Regions from separate parts of the Oerskovia paurometabola genome, predicted to be linked through region 3. Evidence: predicted binding sites of a transcription regulator. Region 3 holds the regulator's gene; each other region holds the start of a gene.

Region 1 (3,276 bases), 920 kb from region 3:
GCGGGGCGACCGCCGCGGGCGAGCCGTCCGCGAGGACCTTCTCCGGGATCGCACCCGAGGCCGTCCGGTGGGTGGCGAGCCAGTCGAGCCAGCTCTCGGCGGCCTCGACCTCCCCGGTCGAGGCCCCGGCCAGCGCGAAGAGGGCCGTCTGGGGCGTCCACGAGATGCCGTCGGTGCGCCAGCCCGCCCCCGGTGCGACCCCGCCCGCGGGCCGGAGCATGGACATGACCGACGACCGCCACGCGTCCTGCGCCCCGGCAAGGGCCGTGGGCTGGAAGGGCGGCAGGGTGAACGTCGTCGCCGCGTCCTGCGGACCTCCCGACGCGTGGCGCGGGTATCCCTGGGGCCCGAACCGTTCCTCGACCGCCGTCCGCAGGCGGGCGGCGGCACGAGCGGCGTCGGCGGCCGGTGCCCACTGCTCGCCGTCGGCGTAGATCGAGCGAGCGGCCTCAAGGCCGGCGAGCAGGGGGGCCGCGGTGCCGAGCGTCAGCTCGGTCGGGTGGACCTCCCAGTAGTCGCTCGACGGCGGAGGGAGCGCCGTGTCCTCGTCGAGGACGCCCAGGACGTAGTCCGTCGACGCGTCGACGAGAGGTGCGAGCCGAACGCGCGCCGCCGCACGGTCCTGGGGGTCCTCGATCGCGTCGACCACGGTCCAGGCGGACCACAGGGCCCACCCGTTGCCGTCGGACTGGCTGCCGCGGTCGTCGGGCACGCCCGCGGCGTCGGGCCGGTAGCGCGCCTGGAACGACCCGTCGGCCTCCTGGACCGAGCGCAGGAAGTCGAGCACCCGCAGGGCGTCGTCGACGTGCCCGGTCCGCGCGTAGGCGGCCGCCGTGAAGGACGCGTCCCGCGGCCACACGAAGCGCCACCTCGGGGAGGGGGCGGCGAGCGAGGCGCCGTTCTCGAGCGTGAGGGCGTGCAGGTCGAGCAGCGCGTCCTGGCCGAGGGCCGCGAACCGGGTGCCTTCCCCGGGGACGTCGCCCGCGGCGAGCCACGCGCGCGAGGCCTCCGCGGCGCGGGTCGCGGCCTCGGCGTCCCGGAGCTGGTCCGTCGCGAGCGGAGGGCCGGCGATCACGGTCAGCCGGTCGACCTCGCCGTCGCGGGGGTCGAGACCGCCTGCGAGCCACCCAGGGTCGAGAGCGGCAGGGTCGAGGACCCTGCTGCCGTCGAGGTAGGTGGCCGCCATCCCGTCCGGGAGGCGCAGCAGCGAACCGTCCCCGGCCGTCGCGACACCGTCCTGGTAGAGGTCGACGTGCACGTCGGTCGGGCGGTGAGGCGGGGTCGCGCCCGCGGTCACGAGCACCACGACAGGGGCGATCGCTGCACCCAGCACCGCCAGTCGCCACCGCGTCGTCGCGAACCTCACAGTGCGCATCCTAGGACGAGCCGGACGCTCGTCGTTCCGCTACGGGCGATAGGGGGTGCCTGGTCTTGCACTCGCACCGGCCGAGTGCCAATAATGGCGTTAGCACTCTCGTCATGAGAGTGACAGTTTTCTCTGGTCGTCAGGTGAGGCCCGCGAGTCGGCGTGACATGAACGTCGGCGTGCGCGAGCCGTCCGTCGCGGGCGCCGACCGACCGTCACACGCCACCAGCGGAGGATCAATCCCCATGGCAAAGATCATCGCCTTCAACGAGGAGGCTCGTCGCGGGATGGAGCGCGGGCTCAACGTCCTCGCCGACACCGTGAAGGTCACGCTCGGCCCCAAGGGCCGCAACGTCGTCCTCGACAAGAAGTGGGGCGCGCCCACCATCACCAACGATGGTGTGAGCATCGCCAAGGAGATCGAGCTCGACGACCCGTACGAGAAGATCGGTGCGGAGCTCGTCAAGGAGGTCGCCAAGAAGACCGACGACGTCGCGGGTGACGGCACCACCACCGCGACCGTGCTCGCCCAGGCGCTCGTGCGCGAGGGCCTGCGCAACGTCGCGGCCGGGTCCAACCCGATCGCCCTCAAGCGCGGCATCGAGAAGGCTGTCGAGGCCGTGACGGCCCAGCTGCTCGTCGCCGCCAAGGACATCGAGACCAAGGAAGAGATCGCCGCCACGGCCGCGATCTCGGCCGGTGACCCCGCGATCGGCGAGCTCATCGCCGAGGCCCTCGACAAGGTGGGCAAGGAAGGCGTCATCACCGTCGAGGAGTCGAACACGTTCGGCCTCGAGCTCGAGCTCACCGAGGGCATGCGCTTCGACAAGGGCTTCCTGGCCCGCTACTTCGAGACCGACCCCGAGCGTCAGGAAGCGGTCCTCGAGGACCCGTACGTCCTGATCGTCGAGTCGAAGATCTCGAACGTCAAGGACCTGCTGCCGCTGCTCGACCAGGTCATGAAGGCCGGCCGCAGCCTCCTCATCATCGCCGAGGACGTCGAGGGCGAGGCCCTGGCCACCCTCGTGCTGAACAAGATCCGTGGCACCTTCAAGTCCGTCGCCGTCAAGGCTCCGGGCTTCGGCGACCGCCGCAAGGCCATGCTGCAGGACATCGCGATCCTGACCGGTGGCCAGGTCATCTCCGAGACGGTCGGCCTCAAGCTGGAGACCGCGACCCTCGACCTGCTCGGCCAGGCTCGCAAGGTCGTCGTCACCAAGGACGAGACCACGATCGTCGAGGGTGCCGGCGACGCCGACCTCATCGCGGGTCGCGTGAACCAGATCCGTTCCGAGATCGAGAAGTCGGACTCCGACTACGACCGCGAGAAGCTCCAGGAGCGCCTCGCCAAGCTCGCCGGCGGTGTCGCTGTCATCAAGGCCGGCGCCGCGACCGAGGTGGAGCTCAAGGAGCGCAAGCACCGCATCGAGGACGCCGTCCGCAACGCGAAGGCTGCCGTCGAGGAGGGCATCGTCGCCGGTGGTGGCGTGGCCCTCATCCAGGCCGGCGCCGTCGCGTTCGAGACCGCTGCGATCACCGACCTGGTCGGCGACGAGGCGACCGGCGCGCAGATCGTGCGTGCCGCGATCGACGCTCCGCTCAAGCAGATCGCGATCAACGCCGGTCTCGAGGGTGGCGTCGTGGCCGAGAAGGTCCGCAACCTCCCCTCGGGCCACGGCCTGAACGCCGCGACCGGCGTCTACGAGGACCTGCTCGCCGCAGGCGTCAACGACCCGGTCAAGGTCACGCGCTCCGCGCTGCAGAACGCTGCGTCCATCGCAGCGCTCTTCCTGACGACCGAGGCCGTCGTCGCGGACAAGCCGGAGAAGAACCAGCCGATGCCGGGTGGCGACGGCGGCATGGGCGGCATGGACTTCTGATCCGTCCGCTCACGCGGCCGGGCTCCTAGG
Region 2 (3,276 bases), 1.5 Mb from region 3:
GTGCCTCGCTTCTTGATGGTCAGCCGCCCGACGCCCCGCTCGCGCAGGTACGCCTTGAGCTTCTTGAGGCTGAAGGGCATGACGTCCAGGACACGGTAGCCGGTCGCAAGATCAGCTCTGTCGGCGCTGCCGACTGCCGAGCGGGGCGCGGGGTGGTCCGTCGTGACGTACGCGATGGTCCGGTCGAGCAGCCGCCCGCCCAGCTCCGCCGCGGCGTGGGCCACGAGCCCGGCGCGGATGACCGCGCCGTCGGGCTCGTACAGGTAGTGCCCGACGGCGCCGACGTCCGGCACGGGCTCGTCGTCGCCCTGGTCGTGGCGCAGGGTGCGCGAGGTCGTGCGGTGGTTGCCGTCGGCGTCGGTCGTGGTGCGCAGCACGAGGGCCGTGCGCCCGGGGCCGTCCGGGGCGAGGGGCCCGAACCAGAGTGCGGCCTCCACGACGTCGCCGTCGACCGAGACCCACTGGGTCTCGGCGTCGGCGGGCAGCCCCGCGTGCGGGATGCCAGGACCGACCTTGATCCCGACCGCGGGCACGACCGAGCGCAGCGCCCACACGTCGTCGAGCGGGGGAGCGTACGAGCGCGGGTCGAAGATCCGCGTGCCCGACCGCGTGCGCCGCGCCGGGTCGGCGAACACACCGTCGACGCCTTCCGCGACGAGGTCGATGCTCAGGCCGTCGGCGTGGCGGACCTCGGCCTCGGGGAAGTGGCGCAGGTTGACCGTCGCGATCGAGGCCGTGACCTCGTCGATGTCGGTCGCGAGGACCTGCAGGCCGGTCCCGGCGAAGGTCATGGAGTCCGCGCCGATGCCGCACGTCAGGTCGGCCACCTTGGTGACGCCGGCCGCGTGGTAGCGCTGCGCGTGGTGGGCCGCGACCACGAGCCGGGTCGCCTGCTCGAGACCGTCCTGGGTGAAGAGCATGCCGTCGGCGAACGCGTCGAACTTGAGGTGGGCCTTGGCGCGCAGGCGGGACTGGGTGAGGGCTGCCGCGGCGAGCTCGGGGTCGACGCCCTGGGCGCGCAGGCCGGTCGCGAGCACCATGGCCTGGCGCTCGTCGTAGGGCGGGAGTGCGCTGAGGAGCGACCATCCCGCCGGGCTGAGCAGCTTGGTCAGTGCCGACGCGTCCATGCATCGATCTTTCCACGCCCGGCGCGCGTTGGCACTCGCCTTGACCGAGTGCTAATGCGGACCTAGATTGAGCGTAGGTCGTCCGCACCTTCGGGTGAGGGCGACGAGAGCGACTCCCGCCGGTCCGGCACCCGCGACGACGGACGGCAGGCTGCGCTCGACACCTACCCGTTGCAGTTCTCACAGCGAAACGGAGGTCCGACGTGTCGGTCCCCATCAAGCCGCTCGAGGACCGGATCGTCGTGAAGGCCCTCGAGGCCGAGACCACGACCGCATCCGGCCTGGTCATTCCGGACACCGCCAAGGAGAAGCCCCAGGAGGGCGAGGTCCTGGCCGTTGGTCCGGGTCGTATCGACGACAACGGCAACCGCGTCCCGCTGGACGTCGTCGTCGGCGACAAGGTCATCTACAGCAAGTACGGCGGCACCGAGGTCAAGTACGGGGGCCAGGAGTACCTGGTGCTCTCCGCGCGCGACATCCTCGCCGTGGTCGTCTCCTGATCTTCTGATCACCGGCTGACGTCCAGCAGCTCTGCTGGTGACGAAGGGCCCCGCAACCTGTCGGTTGCGGGGCCCTTCGTCATGTCCGGTGCCGGCGGGATCTCGAGGCCGGCGCGGGCGCCGGGGACGTGTGGTGGATGCTGACGGGTGGTGCGGGGTGCTGCGCGGACGGCTCGCGTGCGCAGGCCGGGCGGGGCCCGGCCGGTCGGCAGGTCAGCCGGTCTTCGCGACGCCGGCCAGGATCGCGGCGCGCTCGTCCTCGCTGAGGCCGCCCCAGACCCCGTAGGGCTCGCGGACCTTGAGGGACTGCTCGCGGCACTGCATCATCACCGGGCACGAGGCGCAGATCGCCTTGGCCGCCTCGGCGCGTCGTCGTCGGGTCGAGCCTCGCTCGCCCTCCGGGTGGAAGAAGAGGGTGTCGTCCTGGTCGCGGCACGAACCCTGGTACTGCCATTCCCACAGTTCCATGACCGGTCCGGGGAGCCTCGAGATCTCTGTCATGCAGGACAACCTACAAGCGTTGCAGAAGTTGTTCAAGTGGCTGAGGTGGGCAACTTCGTGAACCGGTTCTGCGAGGTCTGCATCGATTTGGGCACGGAGTGGCGCGAACGGCACTCGTTTCACGCGTGGTTCAGCCATTCCGGGCATCACGGACTGAGACACGCCGCGTCCGAAGTGGCGAGCGACTGAACCGGTCGGCAGAATCGGGTGCATGAATTCACTCCGGTCCGCCCCGAACCCCGGCGGGCCCCGACGGAAGGCGACCGAGGCACCAGCTCTCGCCGTCGCGGCCGTTGCCAAGAGGCTGGGCGTCGCCCCGGCCACCCTCCGTACCTGGGACCGTCGCTACGGCCTCGGGCCCTCGGAGCACACCGCCGGCTCCCATCGCCGGTACACCGCCGACGACGTCGCGCGGCTCGTCATCATGCGTCGCCTGACGCTCGAGGGGGTCGCCCCCGTCGACGCAGCGCGTGCAGCCCTCGACGCGGACGAGGCCGAGCTGGCCCTCGAGAGCGACGCGGGCGACGCCGACGCCGACGGCGCCGATGATGCCGACGGCGCTGATGACGCAGGGGGTGACCTGGAGGAAGGCCCCGCGCCCGGCGGCGGCTCGTCCCAGGCGACCGACACGCCCTCCGGCGGGGTGCGGCTGCTGCGCTCGGTGCCACGATCTGCCGACGACGAGCCCATCCGCCTGGGGGCGCCTCGTCTGACGAGCGTGTCCGACGTCGTGGACGCCGCCATCGCGTTCGACCAGAAGAAGTGCGACCAGCTCCTGCGTATCGCGCCCGGCACGGACCCGGGGCACTGGTGGTCGACGCTCGTCGAGCCCGCGCTGCACCGCATCGCCGAGCGGACGTTCCTCGCGTCCCCGGGCGAGATGCCCGAGGTCGTGTTCTCGAACGCGACCCTGGCCGCACTGCGCGAGTACACGCACGCGTCCGAGGAGGCGCTCGTCGCGGGAGGCGGTCCGCCGCCCAACCACCCGAGCCGCATGCGCCGCATCGTGCTGATCTTCGCCGCGCCCGGGGAGCAGGTGCCGCTCGCTGCGCACGCCCTGGCGGCGGCCCTCGGCGCCCAGGGGGCCATGGCTCGCATCGTCACGGGCTCGGCCACGGCGCACCGCTCGCTCGAGCTCGTCACCATGG
Region 3 (3,276 bases):
CGGTCGCGGTCATGCTGCCGTTCGTCACGACGTCGGGCCAGGACGACGACCCCGGGCGCTGGTGGTGGCTCGCGCTCGGGGCGGTCGCGGTCGTCGCTGCGGTGTTCTGGGAGCGGCGCTACCAGCGGACCACGGGCGCCCCGGTCCTGGACCCGCGGGTCCTGTCGCTCACGTCGTTCCGCAACGGCACGCTGCTCGGCATCACGTACTTCGCGGGGTTCACGGGGATCTTCCTCGTCGCGACGCTCTACCTGCAGAACGACCTGCACTTCACGCCGCTGCACGCGGGGCTCATCGGGATGCCGTTCGCGATCGCGTCGGGCGTGGCGTCGTGGCTCGCGGGTCGCGGGGTCGCGCGCTGGGGCCGGCCGCTCGTGGTCGCGGGCCTCGTGGTGGTGCTCGTCGGGCTCGGTGGCGTGATCCTCGCGATCCGCGCCACGGGGGACGACTCGTCGGTCGCAGGCTGGGGCATCGCCCTGACCATGATGATCACCGGGATCGGCAGCGGGACCGTCATCTCCCCGAACCAGACCTTGACCCTGGCCCGCGTCCCGGTCGAGCTCGCGGGAGTCGCGGGCAGCATGCTCCAGCTCGGGCAGCGCGTGGGATCGGCCATGGGCATCGCCGTGGTCCTCTCGACGTACTACTCGCTCAAGGCGGGCGGCTCGACGGGAGCCGTCGCGGCGAGCACCGCGATGCTCATCACGGTCGCCCTGGTCGCGGTCTCGCTCGTGGTCGCGGTCGTCGACCTGCGGGCGCGGCACGCGCAGGCAGCGCCCGAGGGCAAGGTGACGTCCGCTCTGTGAGCGCCGCCGTCCGGTGCGGCGTGGACGGCGCGGCGTGGACGGCGCGGCGTGGACGGCGCGGTGAGGCCCGGCGCGGTGAGGCCCGGCGCGGTGAGGCCCGGCGAGCGCCCAGGGCCCGACGGCGGGGCGCGGGCTGCGTCGTCGGGTGCGGTCGCGTCCGAGCCGGCGGAGGGAAGACCCCGTGAGGACCCTGTGCACGTCGCACCCCGCGCCTCCGGCGACCGCGTAGAATTAGCACTCGACGGTGGAGAGTGCGAGAACGCGCGACGATCGGCAGGAGGTGGTCATGAGCGAGGAACGACGGCTCGACGTGCTGCGTGCGATCGTCGAGGACTACGTCCTGACGAGGGAGCCGGTGGGATCCCGCGTCCTGGCCGAGCGCCACCGCCTGGGCGTGTCCCCGGCCACGATCCGCAACGACATGGCCGCCCTCGAGGAGGACGGCTACATCGCCCAGCCCCACACCTCGGCCGGGCGCATCCCCACGGACAAGGGCTACCGCCTGTTCGTGGACAAGCTCTCGACGGTCAAGCCCCTGTCCTCGCCCGAGCGGCGGGCGATCGAGACGTTCCTGTCGGAGGCCGTGGACCTCGACGACGTGGTCGCCCGGGCGGGGCGTCTCCTCGCCCAGCTCACGGGCCAGGTCGCCGTGGTGCAGTACCCGTCGCTGCGCCGGTCGGGCCTGCGGCACCTCGAGCTCGTCCCGGTGGGCGACCGGCGCCTGCTCGTGGTCATCATCACGGACACGGGCCGCGTCGAGCAGCGCACCCTCGAGGTCGCCCAGGCACCGGACGAGGCCACGCTCGCCGAGCTGCGCTCGCGGCTCAACGCCGTCGCGGCCGGCAAGCGTCTCGCTGAGCTCGGCAAGGGCTTCGCCGACGTCGCGGAGGAGTTCCGCCCCGAGGACAGGGACCTCGCGCGCTCGCTCGCGCTGCTCGTCGAGGAGACGCTGTCCGAGGAGTCGGAGGAGCGCATCGTGCTCGCCGGCACCGCCAACCTGGCCCGGGTCGGCATGAGGTTCGAGCACGCGCTGCGCCCCGTCCTCGAGGCGCTCGAGGAACAAGTCGTGCTGCTCGGGTTGTTGACGGAGATGGCCGCGGAGTCCGGGGTGAGCGTGCGCATCGGTCACGAGACGCAGCTCGAAGGGCTCGTCGAAACGTCGGTCGTGACGAGCGGATACGGTAACGAGGGAGACTCGGTCGCGTTGATCGGCTCGATCGGACCGACCCGCATGGACTACCCCGGGACGATCGCCTCGGTCCGCGCGGTCGCGCGGTACCTGTCGCGCGTCCTGACCACATGAGTTCGGTTCTTGCGCCGGCGGGTGCTCGACCTGGTCCTCGGACCCTGGTCGTCACCGCACGGTGTTGTCGGAAGTCGCCGGTCCTGGATCGGCGTGCGCTAGTAGAGAGTGACCTGTGAGCGACTACTACGAGATCCTGGGCGTGCCCCGGGACGCGAGCCAGGACCAGATCAAGAAGGCCTACCGCAAGCTGGCCCGTGAGCTGCACCCTGACGTCGCGGGCGAGGCCGCCGAGGACAAGTTCAAGGACGTGTCCCGCGCCTACGAGGTGCTGTCCAGCCCGGACAAGCGCCAGCAGTACGACCTCGGCTCGGACCCGTCGGCCGCCGGCGGCGGCATGGGCGGAGGGTTCGGCTTCCAGGACATCTTCGAGACGTTCTTCGGGGGAGGCCAGGCGCAGACCGGCCCCATCCCGCGTGCCCGTCGTGGCCAGGACGCCCTCGTGCGTCTCGACATCGACCTCTCGGAGGCGACCTTCGGGGCGCGCCGCGAGCTCCAGGTCGACACCGCGGTGATCTGCGGCACCTGTTCGGGCTCGTGCTGTCGACCCGGCACGTCGCCCCGCACGTGCGACGTGTGCAACGGCCGCGGCACCGTCCAGCGTGTGGCGCGTTCGTTCCTCGGCCAGGTCATGACGACCGCCCCCTGTGCCGCGTGCCAGGGCTTCGGCACCGTGATCCCCGAGCCGTGCGCCGAGTGCGCGGGCGAAGGGCGCGTGCGCAGCCGTCGCACCCTGACCGTCAACGTCCCTGCGGGCGTGGACACCGGCACCCGCATCAAGCTCACGTCGCAGGGCGAGGTCGGCCCCGCGGGCGGTCCCGCGGGCGACCTGTACGTCGAGATCCGCGAGCGCAACCACGAGGTCTTCGTGCGCCGCGGCGACGACCTGCACTGCACGCTCCAGGTGCCCATGACGGCTGCGGCCCTCGGCACGGTCCTCGAGCTCGAGACCCTGGACGGCCCGCAGGAGATCGACCTGCGCCCCGGGACGCAGCCCGGTCAGATCGTGACGCTCAAGAACCTCGGCGTCGGCCACCTGCACACCGGCGGCCGGGGCGACCTCAACGTGCACGTCGAGGTCCAGGTCCCGACGGGCCTCGACGAGGAGCAGGAGGAGCTGCTGCGCTCGCTCGCGAAGGCTCGCGGCGAGGAGCGGCCCGACCCGCG

What was found. Region 3 encodes HrcA, which represses chaperone genes, less so after heat shock. Its sites were predicted from a motif close to TTNGCACTCGNNNNNNNCGAGTGCNAA; they were not measured.
Region 1: the regulator HrcA is predicted to act here: its motif matches at 1,431-1,457, upstream of groL (chaperonin GroEL).
Region 2: the regulator HrcA is predicted to act here: its motif matches at 1,156-1,182, upstream of groES (co-chaperone GroES).

What each region holds. Positions count from the first base shown of each region.
Region 1 is NZ_JAFBBV010000001.1:3,739,327-3,742,602, reverse strand. It holds gene JOD48_RS16645 (glycoside hydrolase family 15 protein) at 1-1,375, opposite strand, end outside; gene groL (chaperonin GroEL) at 1,612-3,246, shown strand.
Region 2 is NZ_JAFBBV010000001.1:1,322,182-1,325,457, forward strand. It holds gene JOD48_RS05970 (class I SAM-dependent methyltransferase) at 1-1,127, opposite strand, end outside; gene groES (co-chaperone GroES) at 1,331-1,627, shown strand; gene JOD48_RS05980 (WhiB family transcriptional regulator) at 1,841-2,128, opposite strand; gene JOD48_RS05985 (MerR family transcriptional regulator) at 2,340-3,276, shown strand, end outside.
Region 3 is NZ_JAFBBV010000001.1:2,815,429-2,818,704, reverse strand. It holds gene JOD48_RS12785 (MFS transporter) at 1-806, shown strand, start outside; gene hrcA (heat-inducible transcriptional repressor HrcA) at 1,093-2,109, shown strand; gene dnaJ (molecular chaperone DnaJ) at 2,225-3,276, shown strand, end outside.